DNA from 2 places in the Pseudoalteromonas sp. HF66 genome. Region 1 is predicted to be linked to the other one. Evidence: riboswitches for the same ligand, from Rfam matches in the RefSeq annotation. Region 1 holds a riboswitch; the other holds the start of a gene.
The links. Region 1 has a riboswitch for lysine ahead of lysC (lysine-sensitive aspartokinase 3). Riboswitches for the same ligand answer to the same signal wherever they lie in the genome.
Positions count from the first base shown of each region.

Region 2: linked by a shared signal. The riboswitch ahead of dapA (4-hydroxy-tetrahydrodipicolinate synthase) and the one ahead of lysC (lysine-sensitive aspartokinase 3) in region 1 are both predicted to bind lysine.

Region 1 covers NZ_JAATOU010000003.1:157,243-162,493, reverse strand. The annotation lists gene HCZ11_RS05040 (sodium-dependent transporter) at 1-481, opposite strand, end outside; gene HCZ11_RS05035 (4'-phosphopantetheinyl transferase superfamily protein) at 629-1,366, shown strand; gene lysC (lysine-sensitive aspartokinase 3) at 1,343-2,722, opposite strand; lysine riboswitch at 2,804-2,976, opposite strand; gene nhaD (sodium:proton antiporter NhaD) at 3,064-4,314, opposite strand; gene HCZ11_RS05020 (hypothetical protein) at 4,463-5,251, shown strand, end outside.
Region 2 covers NZ_JAATOU010000023.1:33,165-38,415, forward strand. The annotation lists gene HCZ11_RS17300 (PLP-dependent decarboxylase) at 1-496, opposite strand, end outside; gene HCZ11_RS17305 (2,3,4,5-tetrahydropyridine-2,6-dicarboxylate N-succinyltransferase) at 496-1,236, opposite strand; gene dapA (4-hydroxy-tetrahydrodipicolinate synthase) at 1,251-2,135, opposite strand; lysine riboswitch at 2,273-2,469, opposite strand; gene HCZ11_RS17315 (DNA-3-methyladenine glycosylase I) at 2,653-3,348, shown strand; gene HCZ11_RS17320 (YdiU family protein) at 3,357-4,769, shown strand; gene HCZ11_RS17325 (OmpA family protein) at 5,095-5,251, shown strand, end outside.

The DNA.
Region 1 (5,251 bases):
CTTTTAAGATAATACTCGCAGTTAGAATAAGCATCAGCGGCGTAAACACAAAGTTGCGTGCCATTGAATCACTATGCAAAAAGTTACTTAACTCAGTAAAACCCAAGAAGCTAGCGATTGGCTCAAGTGCATACGCTAACATCCAACCTGCGACTATCGAATAAAAGCTTAACATCACAATTGCACCAAACAGACCTATGTAGCCTGCTGCAGCGCCCACTTTAGGAGCCGTATCTTGCCATGCATTGGATAATGCTTTTACCGGATTAGCTTGCGCTTGGTGGCCTAAATACAGCTCAGTATAAAGGGCTGGAAGCGCTAATAAGAAGATAACAATGAAGTAAACAAGTAAAAATGCACCGCCGCCATGGTTTGCCGCTTGTGTTGGAAAGCCCCAAATATTACCTAAACCTACCGCCGCACCTGAAGCGGCTAATACGAAACCTAGTCGGCTGTGAAAGCCGTCACGAACTTGTGCCATACATCTATAAATCTGTTATTATTTTTCCTCATTAAACCATAATTACAGCCAACTGCGTAAACTATTTGAGTTGTTCGTGCTCTTACAAGTTTATTTGCTGTAAAAATAAACAAAACTAAATACGAACCCCCGTATAAGCGTTAAATCATGAGCAGCCACTATTTTTCAAACACCTTAGTTATTAATCTGCAGCCGAACAACACGGCACAGCAAATTATGCTTATGGAAGCATCAAACATCGATATTTCAAGCTTAGCTATTGAAAAATTGCTCAGTGAGTTTGAATTATGTGTACTTGAAAAACGCAAAGTGCCCGCAGCTAAACAAGAGTATTTAGCGACTCGCTTAACGTTAAAGTATTTATACAAACATACTTACCCTCATGATGATTTAGCGCTCAATGAAATATCAAGCCAATTTGATGACAAAGACAGTAAGCTGAAACTACATACACCCGTTAGAGAGTCTGTTTGGGCTTGCTTATCTCATTCAAATGGTTTGATAGGTGCTGCCCTCAACCCAGCTCAGCAGCTGCTTGGTTTTGATATTGAACAAAGCAACAAACCTCGCCCTTTTATCAAGCTTGCAAAGCATTTTTATCATCAAGATGAAGTTGACTTAATCAGCAGTTTTGATGCACCCGATGAACAGGCACAGTGTTTTTTTAGAATTTGGACATTAAAAGAAGCCCTTGCTAAGGCAAGTGCTCAGCCGATTGCGAAACTGCTCGCTCCCAATGTATTTGAAGAAATACGTAAACATAATTTCTGCGCTAGCAGTAATTGTATTGAAGGCTTTGACATAAGTGTTGTGGCACAAAAAAGCACTGACTGGCAGTGCTCTTTTATTAGCTTTAGCGACTTACGCCGCGACTTGGCTTTCTAATAATCGGCTGTGAATTGCCTGCACAACGTCATCTGACTCGCTTTGCTCCACCAAAAAGCACAGGTTATGTTTACTTGCACCGTGGCAAATTAAACGAATATTAAAGTCGCTTAATACCTGCATTAAATTCATTTCTTGCTGACGTAATTGAATTTCAGAACCAATTAAAGCCACCAGCGTTAAGTTATTCTCGACCGACACATGACAAAACTCAGAAAGCTTATCTAAACAAGCTTGATCAAGCTCTGGACGTGATGCATTTGGCGCGTTATCCAAAGTAATTGCAACACTAATTTCTGAGGTTGTAACCAAATCAACTGAAATATTAAACTCACTTAAAATGGTGAAAACACGCGCTAAGAAACCACTAGCAAGGAGCATTTCTGGGCTTTTGACTGTTAATAGAATTTGGTTTTTACGCTGTGTTACTGCACGAATACCTGGTTGCTGAGATTTTTCTTTTTCAATCCATGTACCACCTAATTGTGGCTCACGGCTTGAACCAACAAACACACTAATATGACTACGGCTCGCAGGTAAAATGGTTGCAGGATGCAGTACTTTTGCACCAAACGTTGCCATCTCTGCCGCTTCATCAAAACTCAAGCGTGCAATTGGGCTTGCTTTAGCGCATAAACGCGGATCAGTACTGAAAATACCCACAACATCAGTCCAAATATGCACGCTTTTTGCGTTAATTGCTTCTGCAAGTAATGCCGCGCTGTAATCTGAACCTCCACGCCCTAAAGTGGTTGTTTGATTATGTTCATTGCTACCAATAAAACCCTGAGTTACTACAACGTGGTCATCAAGTAGCGGCACTAAATGCTCTTTAGCAGCCGCAGCGGTTGCTGCAACATTCGGTGTTGCTTTAGCAAATTGGCTATCTGTTTTTAGCACCTTGCGTACATCAAAACGCACCGCATCAAGACCTTGCCCACGCAATACTTGTGTAAATAAATACGATGATAAACGCTCACCAAAGCTAAGTAGCTCATCTTGCTCCGCTACTGACTTAACCCCTTCTGATGCCAGTTTTTGAAAGGCTTTGAGGGTTTCATTAAAGCCATGAGCTAAGTCAGCATCAAGCGATAGCTCAGCTAAAATAGCTTCTTGAATGGCCATCACACCTGTGATGTGCTCGTCACGCTCAGCCGCGCTCAAATCAGCTTTACACAATGCAACTAAATGATTTGTCACGCCAGCACTGGCACTCACAGCAACAATACGAACTTGATTATCAGCACAAATGATTTCTGCGCAGCGGCTCATAGCATCAAAGTTAGCTACACTGGTGCCACCAAATTTTGCAACAACGTAATCTGATTTTGTGTTGGCGGCTAATTGGGTATTCATGTCGTCTCCTTTTGTGGAAAACTATCCACAGTAATTCAAGAAGAACTCGGCAAGGGGGTGCTTTGAAAATAAAGAGTAGTCCATGCCAGAAGCTCTCCACCTAGTTTGGTGACAGTTTTGAGGATTCAGCCCCATAAACCGAAAAGTAACCGTGACGTCCGGCTAATTTTCTCGGCGAGTACTTCCCTCATTAATGGTCATCGGCGTTCGTCACCTCACATTAACTACCTAAGTATCGCACCTCTTCTGAATGTTAAGTTAACACCTGGTTAAAATAACAAAGCCTGCTAAAAAAGCAGGCTTTGAAAGTTAACGTTTAGACGTCTAGCTGTCAAGTTGTTTTATGAAATTAAACTGCCTGCTAAGTGCGACCCGTAATAGCCAACGGTATAAGCAATTAATAAATAAACCGACATTTTAAGATAGCTCATAAAGGTCAGTGCTTTTACTTTACTCATGGCGATAATACCTGCCGCAGAGCCGATAATAAGCATTGAACCACCTACCCCTGTTGCGTATGTAAACGACAACCACTGCTGTGGACTCATCACAATATCTGCTTTTAAAAGTGCTGCAGTTAAAGGTACGTTATCTACCGCTGCTGATAATAGCCCCATCATGTAGTTTGCATACTCAGGCGCCATCAACTCATATAGGTGAGTAAACTTAGCAAGCATACCTACTTCTTTTAATGCACCAACCAGCAATAACACACCTACGAAGAACAATAAGGTGTCGTACTCAATCTCACGAATATAATCAATAATTTTTTTGTTGACGTCTTTTTTGCGCATTAAGAATTGCGCAACCAAAAACATTAGTGATAAACCAAATAAAAAGGTTAAAAGCGGTGGCACATTATAAAGCACGCTCAAAGTTAACGTGGCAATAATCGTCGAGAAGAAGATAACCGCAATGGTAATATCTGTTTTTTCAATACGACGAGCTGTTTGCTTTTCAAATACTACATTACCCGACATACCTACCGATAACATTGCCGCGAGCAGTGCAACACTTGTCAGTGCAGGCGCAATTAATAATAGTAAATTAGCAATGGTGACCTTTTCGTCTAAGAAAATCATAAGGGTTGTAACATCACCCGTGATCAACGACACCCCACCCGAGTTAACACTAAATACAATCAAGGTTGCATATTTTATTAATTTTTTAGGATCTAATTTTAGTGACATCACCACCGCAAGTGAGATTAAAGTCGCAGTTATATTGTCTGATATCGATGAAAATAAGAACGAAAAGCCACCAATCAGAAACATCAACTTTCGTTCACTGATTTGATTTGGCATAATTTTATGAACAATATTCTGGATAAAGCCTTTAGAGTTTAAATACGCAACAAAGGTCATAGCTGCCATTAAAAACAGCCACAAAGTCGCGATCTCTAATATATTGTGATCCAGTTGATGTTGTATGGTTTCTGGGCTTTGCCCATGAATTGGAGAGATAAATAAGATAATCCAGCATAAAGTGCCAAAAAAAAGCGTCGTTTTGGCCTTGTTTACATGGATAATATCCTCTATAACGATAAGCAAAAATGCCACCGCTATCAGGGTTAGGATAAGTGGGGTTACCATGGTGTTTGAACAACCTTTATAATAATGTAAAAATTGTAAGTCGAGTGTTTCGGCGCGGATTCTAGCAGCATAGAAAGCATAAAACTATTATCAATTACATAATTTACTACTAATCGCTAACACCTAAGTCTGAATTTACTGGAGCCTTATGATCCCAGCTAAAAAGTTATTAAATACCCTTACTGAACATTGGGGGGTGTTAGAACTGCTATTTAAACGTTTTAAGATGGCTGATTTCAGTTTGAAAGACGTACAAAATGCGATAAAACAAAAACAACCTTCATGGTCAAATGAACGCATTTATAAGGAAACAAATCGTTTATTAAATCAAGATATTATCATTCCATTAGCGAAATCATCGCAATTAGAAATCAATCGAGCGATTGCTGATTTTGCGACTTTCTTGCTACAAGAAGAACACCTAGGTCTTGCCCAAGAAATTAGTGTACTAGTTGATGATTTAGCTCGCCTTGGTAGTCGCTTGGCTAAAGCAGGTGAAATTGAAGATTACGACGAGCTACGCCGCTTTAGCCGTATTATGGATGATCGGGTACGTAAAATAATGAAATTGTTTGCCCACAATGAAAACGCGATTTTAAATATTGTTGAGCAAGCTAAAGCAAACAACGCCGTGCAATCTTTGCAAAAGCGCTATCAAGCAGTGATCGAAGCGTTTGATGAATACATTGAACCTATGCTTGAAATGGTTGATATACGTGGGGACTTCCACGCTTGCTTTAACACCATCGAAACGCAAATAAGCGCACAAATCGAACAAATTGACCGCCTAGGTAAGTCATATCAAGACAAACGCATGCTTGAGCAATTGCGAACCCGTATTTTAGAAATGCATTTAGTTGGTCGTGAAAGCTTACGTAAAAGCGCCGATATGCTAATGCCGCTACGTGAAGAATTACGCCGTAACAACCTAATTACT
Region 2 (5,251 bases), on a different contig from region 1:
CACAGCCCAAACCAAAGGGGGTGAGACTATCGCCGCCAAGTGGGTTCTTTTCACTGTCTGGCCAACGTAGTTGTACACGCAATAATACTTGCAGCTGGCAATTTGCTTTTGTTGCTTGTTCGTTTAACCAGCGAACTTGGTTAATGCTCTCTGCCACAAAAGTACGTACACCGCGAGCAATAAAATGTGAAATTTGTTTAGGGCTCTTTGCAGGCCCAGTATTGAGCACGCGCTCGCTATCGATGCCTTGAGCAAGTACTTGCTCAAGTTCACCTTTACTTGCAACATCAAAATTAAACCCTGCGCTGTCTAAACATTGAATAATGCGAGACAGCGGGTTGGCCTTGACTGCGTACCAAAGTTTCACATCGGTTTGCGCCGTCAGTTGATTTAAATGTGCAGTTAATTTATCTAAATCATAGATAAAAAATGGCGTATCAAGGTGCGTTGCTACTTGTTCAACTGCTTGCTTGATGGGCGTGCTCATAAAGCTCATTAACGTAAAACCTCTTCTAACAGTAATGATGCATCGCTTTGTTCATCTCGGTATTTCACGATCAATGCACAAGACATGCTTAGGCCTTGCTCACGAGCCCATGCGTTTGAAGCAGGACGAGAACCTGGGATCACAATCGCGTTTTCTGGGATTGCTTCACCTTTGTTTAGCTGGCGCTCATTAATACAATCGTAGACTGGAATGGTTGCAGATAAACGCACACCCGGCGCAAGTACCGCGCCTCTTTTCACAACTACACCTTCAACAATTACGCAGCCTGCGCCGATGAATGCATCATCCTCAATAACCACTGGGCTTGCACCAATAGGCTCAAGCACGCCACCTAATTGTACTGCTGCACTTAGGTGAACATTTTTACCCACTTGTGCACATGAACCCACTAATGCGTGGCTGTCGACCATAGTACCTTCGTCGATGAACGCGCCAATATTCACATACGCTGGTGGCATAATAATAGTGCCTTTAGCAACGTGTGCACCACGACGAACACTGCTACCACCTGGTACCATACGTACGCCTGCATCTGCTGCAAAGCCTTGTGGTGCTAAGTTGTGCTTATCAACAAAACCACCTGGGAACTCGGTGTTAGTGCCATTTTTAAATGCTTCTAAAATGCCTTGTTTAACTTCAATATTAGCATGCCAGTTGCCGTTCTCGTCTTGTGTTGCTGCGCGAACTGCGCCTGATTCTAAGTTGTTTAATAATTCTAACCAGCTCATGATAAAACCTGTTTTTAGTTCCAAGATAAAATAGTGTTATTTGCGTGGGTGATGCCGTCTGTTTGCTCAAGCTCTAAATGCGTAAGTGGCGGACGTAAATGCGGGGTATTTATTTTACCTTGCAGGTGCATCAGTACTTTTACGGGGATTGGGTTTGCTACAGCAAATAGACTTTGAATTGCTTGCGACCAATCAGTGAATAGATTTGGGTATTGACCACTTAAACAGCGTTTAACAAACTCATGGGTTTGGCTTGGCCAAGCATTAGCGGCAACCGAAACTAAACCTTTTGCACCGGCTTGAGCAAAATACGGCATAAGTGCATCATCGCCACTGAAAATGGCAAGTTTTGGCGATGCCGTTCTAAAGCCTTCAAACTTGCTAATATCGCCGCTGGCTTCTTTTAAAGCCCAAAGGTTTTTGTGGTCGGCAAGGTTTTTAATTACCTGTGGTGAAATTTCAACTGCGCTGCGCCCTGGTACGTTATACAACATACAAGGGTGATGACTAGCGTTAAGTAGGCTTTCAAACCAATGTGTTTGACCCACAACACCAGGTTTTGCATACAGAGGTGAGCCTAACAGGTAGCCATGAATTGGCAGCTGATTGCAGTATTCAACCCATGCAATTTGCTGCTTTAGGTTCATGCCACCCACAGCGATCATCAGTGGCACACTCGGTGCCAATTGGCAAACATGCTCGACAATGGCTTGTTGTTCTTTAAGTGAAAGCGCTAGTCCTTCACCGGTACTGCCAAGCAATAAAATGCCGTTATTTGCGGCTTGCTGTTCAGTGACCAGTTGCTCTAGGGCCGTGTAATCGACCTCGCCAGATTCAGAAAATGGCGTGACAAGCGCTGTCCATAATGGATAGTCATTTAAATCAAAATTGTTGATCATCTCTCACGAACTTATAAGGTATTCGAAGAGTATATGCGGGAACATTTGAATGGGGCCGCATGTCGTCATTCGAACAAGGTATAATTCGAAGAGCGAATGGGCTTAAAATAATAAAGACGCGACGGCCTTATTATACTAAGACCAGAAGCTCTCCACCAAACTAATCAATAGCGCTTTGCTATTGTTGGTGACAGTCGCTGGGATTCAGCCCAGTCGCCCGAAATAAGCACCTCACAAACGGTGTTACTTCTCGGCGTTAATTCCCCTCACGTATGATCAACAGAGTCTGTGCTCTTCCCATACGTTACCTGAATAACGCACCTCTTCCAGCCCTTTATGCTCGCTTTTAAGGTAAAAGCCAACATAGTTAAATAGGGTATTGGCGGCGATTAAAGCATTTTAGCCATCTAGGTGTCAAGCTGATGAGTTTGTTTTTTAGTGACCAATTTTGCAACATGGTTACGTATAACCGTGTTTTTACGTACACTTAGCGTTAACCAAATAAATTGGAAAAATGATGGAAAAATTTAACGATATTTATCAGCGAGCCGTATCTCGAAAGGGTAGCGAAGACATGCTGCGTGCACTGCTATCAAACCCGCTCGATGATACTGATATTGCCAAAATGCATGATGATTTATGGTTAGAAGAGTTTACTCGTAAAATCTTTCAAAGTGGTTTTTATTGGTCAGTTATTAACAATAAATGGGCTGGTTTTTGCGAAGTGTTTTGGGATTTTAGCATTGAAAAATTGTTAATGATGCCGCCGGATATGCTCGAGCAAAAAGCCAGTGATGAACGAATTGTTCGTAATTTTAAAAAAGTACAAACAATCCCTGAAAATGCGTATATGATCCATGAAGTCGCGGAGAAACATGGCAGCTTTAGTCAGTTTATTGCTGACTGGCCAAGTGATAATATTATTGGGTTATGGGCTTATCTCAAAAAGCATGGTGCACGTTTAGGCGGGAATACTGGCCCATACGCTTTACGGGCGCTAGGTAAAGATACCTTCTTGCTTTCTCGTGATGTAGAAGCCTACTTGCGTGCCCACGAGTTGATAGACGGTGGCTTACAAACTAAAAAGTCACTACAGTCAGCGCAAAACTTCTTCAATGAATTACAACAGCAAAGTGGCTATAGTCTGCAGGCACTTAGTCAGCTTGTTGCCTATGGTGTAGGTGATAACCGCGTAGGTGTAGCAACGCGTTAAGGAAAATTATGAAACTGCAACCTCGATACACAGACATTAGTGAACTGCTCACGATTGAAGATATGCCTAGTGCTGTAGCTGAGCCTAAATTGCTACTGTTTAATGATCAGTTAGCTGATAATTTTTCGATTAATCATGACAGCGAGTTTTTAGCTAAATTCTTAACTGGTTCAACAATAAGTAACGACGTTGCACCAGTTGCACTTGGTTACTCAGGTCATCAATTTGGTCATTTTTCACCGCGTCTGGGTGATGGCAGAGCACATTTACTTGGTGCTATTGCAGATCAAGATGGCACATTGTGGGACTTACAGCTAAAAGGCGCTGGCGCAACTGTATTTTCTCGTGGTGGTGATGGTCGCTGTGCAATTGGTCCTGCGGTGCGAGAATATATTATGAGTGAAGCTCTTAATGCTCTAGGTATTGCTACTACACGTTGTTTAGCAGTCGTTGCTACCGGTGAAACCGTATATCGCCAACCGCCTCGTACAGGCGCCGTAGTTACTCGTTTAGCTAAAAGTCATATTCGTGTCGGCTCATTTCAATACTTAGCAACGCAAGGGGATATTGAAGGGCTAGAAAAGCTGGTCGATTACGCAATTAATTGTCATTTCTCTGAAATTAGCAGTGCTGGTGAGCAACGCTACATTGAGTTTTTAACTGCTGTATTAGATAAACAAGTTGAGCTGGTCGTAAGTTGGATGCGAGTTGGCTTTATACATGGTGTAATGAATACCGACAACACTTTGATTAGTGGTGAAACTATCGATTATGGCCCATGTGCGATGATGAACCAGTTTGACCTAGACACGGTGTTCAGTTCGATTGATCACCAAGGGCGCTATTCATTTGGTAATCAGCCCAATATTGCCAATTGGAATGTTGCGCGTTTAGCTGAAAGCTTGATTCCTTTATTTGATGAGCAAGATGGTGCCGTAGAAAAACTTTCGTCGGTTGTGAATGGTTTTGCTGATAAATTTAATGATGCATTTAATGCTATGTGGCAGCAGAAATTAGGGTTAGCAGGTCAGCAAGAAGGTGATCATGTTTTGGTTTCAGAATTACTTGCTTTAATGAAGCAGCATCAACTTGATTATACCAATACATTTAATGCACTCACTGAATCTTTAGTAAGTGATTTTACTGTGGATTGCAGGTTGAAAGGGTGGGTTTTAAAGTGGAAGCTAAGAACAACTGCTGAAAGTTACAGCGTCATGAGAGCCGTTAATCCTGCAGTCATCCCGCGTAATCATAATATAGAAAGCATAATAGCTGAATTTGAAAAAGCAGGTAGTAGCTTATTATTAAATGATTTTCTTGAAGTGATTTCAGAGCCATACACATACTTTAAAGAACATCAAAGTTGGTACGAGTTGCCAAGTGATGGTGACAAAAACTATCAAACTTTCTGTGGCACATAAATGATAGTTACACCTCTGAAAGAAAAAAGTTATTTATCGCTTTAAAATGTTCGTAGATTGAGCAGGACATTGACTGGTGATATCATTGATTTAAAGTAAATTATTGCTTTAAGTGGTGTTACACTACTATGCTGGTAGTTTGAAAGTTTTAATTAGTATAAATTGCCACTGAATAGATTACTTTTATTAATAGTAAAGTATTAGTAAATATAAAATATAGCTGTTTATAAAATTTCATTAAATTAGTTTTTAAGCTGCTATATAGTTTTAAGTACTCGAAATACATTAGCTTCAATAGCTTTATTGTGAAAATGGGAAGGAAATAATGAAACTAAAATCACTTACTATTGCGTTAGCACTTGCTGCAACTAGTACAACAGGCTTCGCTGCCGAAAAAGAAGGTTTTTATATTGGCGCATTCGGCGATTACTATGATAACTCTTGGGAAAATGTTCGCGATTATCCGCCAGGTGGATTAAATG